Linked DNA regions of Pseudobacteroides sp.. The protein of the gene in region 1 interacts with the protein of each later gene in a pairwise test. Links are inferred from orthologs where the notes say so. Each region holds a gene or a part of one and is shown in the gene's direction. Other genes may lie near its edges.

Region 1 (3,218 bases):
AAATGGAAAAGCTTACTATAGATCACTCATATATTGAAGAATTAGTCAGAAATGGTACACTTACTAAAGAGGAAGCGGAAAAGCATCCCAATAAAAACCTCATTACAAGAGCTTTAGGTTGCGGAGAAGTGTTAGAAGTTGATACTTATACATATGATATACAAGAAAATGATGTAGTTTTGATGTGCACGGACGGTTTAACCAATATGTTAAATGAAGAGAGAATATTGGAAGTAGTAAATAATTATGATGATTTAGATCTTGCCTGCGAGAAGTTAATAGGGGATTCCAACGAAATGGGTGGAGAGGATAACATAACTGTTATAATTTTCAAAGAATAAGGAAAGAATCAAGATAAAAGTGTTATAGAGTGAGGAATAAGGAGGATTGATTGTGGAAGGTCAAATTCTTGGAAACAGGTATGAATTGATTGAGAAAATAGGTGGGGGCGGAATGGCCCTTGTATATAAAGCAAAATGCAGTTTGCTTAATAGATTTGTTGCGGTTAAGATATTAAGACAGGAGTTTACAAATGACCAGGAGTTCGTAAAAAGATTCAGAATCGAAGCACAATCTGCGGCAAGCCTGTCATACCCAAATATAGTTTCAATATATGATGTGGGACAGGATGGCAATATACATTATATAGTCATGGAGTATATTGAGGGAGTTACTCTTAAAGACTACATTGAAGAAAAGGGTGCGTTGGATTGGAAGGAAGCTGTCAATATAGAGGTGCAGATATGCTCTGCGATTGAACATGCACATAAAAAGCGTATAGTACATAGGGATATCAAACCCCATAACATACTTATTACAAAGGATGGAATTGTTAAAGTAACAGACTTTGGTATTGCCAGAGCGGTATCGTCATCAACTATAACAATGGTTGGAAGTACCATAGGGTCTGTGCATTATTTTTCACCGGAGCAGGCCAGAGGTGGGTTTACCGATGAAAAATCGGATTTATATTCTCTCGGAATAGCACTTTATGAAATGGTTACCGGAAAGGTTCCTTTTGAGGGTGAAACTCCGGTTGCGGTTGCACTGAAGCATTTGCAGGAAATGCCGGAGGAGCCCATCAACATAAAAAGTGATCTTCCAAAAGGTGTAAACAGCATAATAATGAAAGCTATACAAAAGGAGCAGAGCAACAGGTACAGCACGGCCACCGAGATGCTTGACGATTTGAGAATGGTCCTAAAAGATCCCTCCAGCGAGCCTTCGACAAAAATAGATATAGATAGCTCACCGACAAGAAGGATTCAAATTGTACAGTCAGATAAGCCCATTGAAAACCCTGTGAAAGAAGCTCCTGTAAAACAAAATCAAGAGGAAGCGATTGATGATATGAAAAATAAAAAGAAGGACAGGATTACATGGATACTAGCTTTAGCGGCATCAATGCTAATAATTGGGTTGCTTGTTTTTACAGCATTTAAGTTTATTGTTCCGGGAATAATGCCTGCACCAAAATCAGATTTTGTACTGGAAAACTATGTCGGAAAAAATATTGACGATATCAAACAGGCACTTGAAAGCGAAGGCATAACCGTTGTCGTTGAAAGGAAGAATGACAAGGATGCCGAAAAGGATACCATTACCTCACAAAAGCCAAAGGAAGGAACCAAAATCAAGCCTGACCCGTATAATCCGGTAACCTTTTCTGTCAGCAATGGTCCGGAAATGGTGAGGATACCTGATCTAAGCAAGAAATCTTCAAGGGAAGCCCAGAAAATGTTGGAAGACATTAGCCTGACAGCCAGAGTGGAAGACGAATACAGCGATGTAATAACAAATGGATTGGTTATTAGAACTGAGCCCGGTGTTAATGAAGAAATTTCTCCAGGCTCAACTGTGACAATATACCTTAGCAAGGGGCCTGAGATAATCCAAACAGTCGTACCAAACCTCATAGGACTTACAAGGGTAGAGGCACAAAGGTCTCTTGCTCAGAATAAGCTTACCCTTGGAAGAGTATTGCCTGAGGACAGTGCAAACCATATAGACAGGATCGTAAATCAGGATCCTGCCCCTAATACTACTGTAACTGAGATGTCGGCTGTTAATATAACCCTTGATACTGTAAAAATCACTGAGGTTCCTAACCAAAATGCTACACCAAATGGGACACAAACTCCTACGCCTGCAAAGACTAAGGATATCCCTGTGAAGATTCCTCTGGCCAATGCGGATACATTTGGTGATACTGTAAGGGTTCTTATTGAAATGACACCTAGTGATACTGGAAAAAGTACTGTAATAATGGATGGTACAGCAAACAAACAGGATTTTCCATTAAGTGTTACAGTGCCTGTGCCTGAAAATGGAAGTACAAATATTAAAGTATATGTTGATAATAAGCCTAATTCAGATATGAACGTTGATTATTCCGGGAGGTAGGTAAGTTGCCTTTAGGTGTTGTAATGAAGGGGATAGGGGGATTTTATTATATAAAATCCCCCTCCTATGGCATAGTTGAATGCAAGGCGAGAGGGATTTTCAGAAAAGACGATATTATACCCTTGCCTGGAGACAAGGTTTCTTTTTCAATAGTTGATACAGATAAGAATACAGGGCTCATTGAGGAAATTTTGCCACGGACCTCGGAGCTTGTCAGGCCAGCTGTAGCAAATGTTACTCAGCTTGTAGTTGTTGTAGCAATCAAATCACCGCAGCCAGATTTCTTATTATTGGATAAAATGCTTATTACTGCAAGTATCAAGGATATAAAACCTGTTATTTTGATTAATAAAATCGATAAAAGTACTGAAGAGGATGTTGAAAAAGTAAAAAAAGCATATGAAAATACTGGCTACAAGATGTTCTTTTTAAGTGCCAAGACTCATGAAGGGTTTGATGAGCTAATGGATATTCTAAAGGATAAAATAACGGTTTTTGCAGGCCAATCGGGAGTCGGCAAGTCAACAATTCTAAACCGATTAGCGGGATCTGTACTCATGGAGACCGGTGAGGTCAGCGACAAAATTGAAAGAGGAAGGCATACTACAAGGCATGCGGAGCTTTTTGATCTTCCAAACGGAGGACTTGTGGTAGATACTCCGGGATTCAGTTCTTTCGAGCTTGCAGGAGTTGAGCTTAATGACCTTGAGCTTCATTATCCGGAGTTTGAAAATCATTTGGGAAGATGCAGATTCAATGGTTGCAGCCACATAAATGAGCCGGATTGTGTTGTAAAGGAAGCGGTAGTTAATGGC
Region 2 (3,182 bases), on another replicon or contig:
TGAATATAAATCTGACTCTTGAGGAAATAGTTTCACAAATACCGGATTGCTCCAATATTCATAACATTCATGTGTATGACCTCGAAGGCAAGAAAAATATTACTGCACATATAGAATTAACAGAAAATCTTACATTAAGAGAATCCCATGAATTGTCGCACCTTATTTCAAATAGGATTCAGCAGGCGATGCAGGGGATTGATAATGTAAATCTCTATTTCGAATGTGCTGAAGAAGTAGTACTGACAAAGGATATTACTGAATCAAGAAGCGAAATTGTTGCCAGCATCTGTGAAACTGTTAGTAAAATAAATGAAGATGTCGATTGTCATGAAATAAAGCTTTATAGCAAGGGAGACAAGATTTCTACCTTTTTGCACTGCGGTGTAATGGGAGATTTTACAGTTGATAAGCTGGAAGTGATATCAAGGACAATAAAAAATGAATTGAGGAAAAATGTGAACCGTTTGGAAAATGTACACATACATTTTGAACCACTTGAGGAGAATAGGTGAAAATAGCATGTTGAAATTTCATGATTGAAAGGAGTAGTCTCTATGCTGGATAAACTTTTTGACGGCAAAAAAATTATTCATAAGGCTCTGGATGCATCATGGAAAAGAAATGAAGCAATTGCTCAAAACATTGCAAATGTTGACACACCGGGATACAAAAGGAAATCCGTATCTTTTGAGGATGAATTGAGAAAGGCGATGGATAGCAAGGACTTCAAAAAAAGTGATGTTGACCAGATTGAAATAAAGGTTGTAGAGGAAAATAAAAATCTAAGCATGAGGCTGGACGGCAATAATGTGGACATCGAAGCCGAAATGGCCGAGCTTGCAAAAAATACAATAAAGTATAATGCACTTGTTCAAATGGCAGGCTTTGATAAGCTAAAGATGGTTATAAAGGAAGGCAAATAACAAATAATCGAGGAGGATTTTATTATGAGTTTTTTTTCAAGATCAAGAAGCAAGGGGCACTACCCCAACAATAATCACGGTGGTGAGTATTATAAAAGACCGCATGGTTCAGGAGGGATACTTGGCAAGATATTTGATGCGTTGACCGGCTCAAAGAGGCATTCAAGGTCATATTCGAACCGTCATGACGGGCATTATTCAGACCACCATGGCCATAATCAGGGAGGATACCATCCTAATCAGAACAATGGCCATTATCCTGACCGTCATCGCCGCAAAAGCTCATGGTCCTAAATCTGTTTAATAAGGACAGGATTTACAGGCAGGGAGAAAAGATTAAAGGGTATGAAATAATAGAAATCCTTGGCGAGGGCAGATTTGGCATTTGTTATCAGGTTTCATGCTGCCAAAAACAGTTTATTTTAAAACAGTTGAAGCCTGGCATGCTAAAAAAATCAAAGGGGAAGGTTCGGTTTGAAGAGGAAATACTGCAAGAATTACATCATGAATCCATTCCTCAGTTCATTGATAAAATCGAGGATGCCCATTTCTATGGGTATGTGCTGGAATTCAAAGAGGGAAGAACCTTTGAGGATATCATCTATCTTGACAAGAAAGCTTTTGAAAAAGATGAGATATACCGGATTGCAGGACAACTGATTGAATTGTTGAAATATCTTCACTCAAAAGGCGTGGTTCACAGGGATATTCGTGTGCCTAATACCCTTTATAACGGTGAAAATGTAAACCTTGTGGATTTTGGACTTGCCCGCTGGATTAATGATAGAAAATACAAAGCAGACATGGATTTCGCCTTTTTAGGTGATTTCCTGCTGCATTTGTATTACTCATCTTTTGATTATGAAAATGGTAAGAAAAGACCCTGGTTTGATGAGCTGGAGCTTTCTGATACTGAACGGCTCTTCCTGAAAAGGCTGATGGGTGTTGAAAAACGCTATTGCAGGATTGAGGAAGTGGAAACGGATTTTTATAAAATTATTGGATGCAAACCATAGAGGTGGTGAATATATGGATATTGAAGATATTCTTTACTATCTGAAACGGAATCGTTTTAGCAAAAAGGCATTAAAGGTGCTCCTTACAGGTTGCCTGTTTATTGTAGCCGTTTTTATAGTTTTGATAATTATCGCAGCAATCCTGGCATTCAAGTACCACACACAGATTTATGACGGATTCATGAGAATTATCAATTTTATATTTGGAGATTCTCCGGATAATGTGATAAGGGGATTTTTCAAACAAATTGCGGATAATTTTTTAAAGAATTTATTTAATGGTGAATAGTAGTCAACAAATGAGGAGGACAAGATGGAATTAATAACACAATTGATTGATTTTGTAATACACATAGACAAGCATTTGGCAGAGCTAATGCAGGATTATGGAGCATGGACATATTTGATACTGTTTCTCATAATTTTCTGTGAGACAGGACTGGTTGTAACACCATTCCTTCCTGGGGATTCGCTTTTGTTTGTAATTGGAGCACTAGGCGCTTCAGGGGTAATGGATTTCAAGCTTGCTTTAATACTTCTTATTATTGCAGCTATAGGCGGAAATACTTTGAATTATTTCATTGGTAAGACAATTGGAAATCGGATTCTTGAAAGTACGAGGTATAAATTTATCAGACGGATTGTGAAGAAGGAATATATTGATAAGGCTCATGCTTTTTATGAGAAGCATGGTGGGAAAGCAATACTCTTATCAAGGTTTCTGCCTATATTAAGAACATTTGCTCCATTTGTGGCTGGAATAGGAAAAATGAATTTTGTAAAGTTTACAATTTATAACGCCGTTGGAGCAATTGCATGGGTATTGATATTCATGTTTGGGGGCTACTTCTTTGGCAATATCCCTGTAGTAAAAAACAATTTTACCTACGTCATATTTGGGATTATTTTTGTATCGCTTCTTCCTGCAATTGTTACTGCTATTAATGCAAAAAGAGAAAAGACAACTGCTACACTACAGGAAGAATAAGGTCGGTTGCATAAAACAAGAATTGTGGGGTGAATGCAGAATGAAGTCTGCGGAACAGTTTTGGAATGTAATTTCTACTTATAATCAGCAGACCATGTGGTTGCAGATACCTATGGTTATAATGCTAATGAGCCTTGTCCTTATGGCTTTGTTTATAGGGAAAGAATGGATGCAAGTCGCATTGAAAGTCAGCCTTTTTGTAGTCTTTTCGTGGGTTGGTATCATATTCTTTTGGGTTTATGACCAAAGTGC

What was found.
Region 2: the proteins of pknB (region 1) and VIO64_RS01910 interact in binary tests that used the Bacillus subtilis proteins (3 or more experiments, as listed by UniProt). The link is inferred for Pseudobacteroides sp. from one-to-one orthologs.

The regions. Positions count from the first base shown.
Region 1 is NZ_DATCTU010000011.1:46,811-50,028, reverse strand. The notes cover bases 20-2,898. They hold pknB (Stk1 family PASTA domain-containing Ser/Thr kinase), read left to right. Parts: upstream 20-393; coding sequence 394-2,403; downstream 2,404-2,898. Other genes in these bases: rsgA (ribosome small subunit-dependent GTPase A), read left to right, coding at 2,409-2,898; VIO64_RS03270 (Stp1/IreP family PP2C-type Ser/Thr phosphatase), read left to right, coding at 20-341. In the rest of the region: more of VIO64_RS03270, read left to right, coding at 1-19; more of rsgA, read left to right, coding at 2,899-3,218. UniProt on the Bacillus subtilis protein: Protein kinase that is responsible for triggering spore germination in response to muropeptides, signaling bacteria to exit dormancy.
Region 2 is NZ_DATCTU010000007.1:123,891-127,072, forward strand. What follows is about bases 234-3,076. They hold VIO64_RS01910 (protein kinase family protein), read left to right. Parts: upstream 234-1,210; coding sequence 1,211-1,942; downstream 1,943-3,076. Other genes in these bases: VIO64_RS01895 (cation diffusion facilitator family transporter), read left to right, coding at 234-515; flgB (flagellar basal body rod protein FlgB), read left to right, coding at 558-926; VIO64_RS01905 (hypothetical protein), read left to right, coding at 951-1,220; VIO64_RS01915 (hypothetical protein), read left to right, coding at 1,956-2,231; VIO64_RS01920 (DedA family protein), read left to right, coding at 2,256-2,930. Also shown: more of VIO64_RS01895, read left to right, coding at 1-233; more of VIO64_RS01925, read left to right, coding at 3,077-3,182.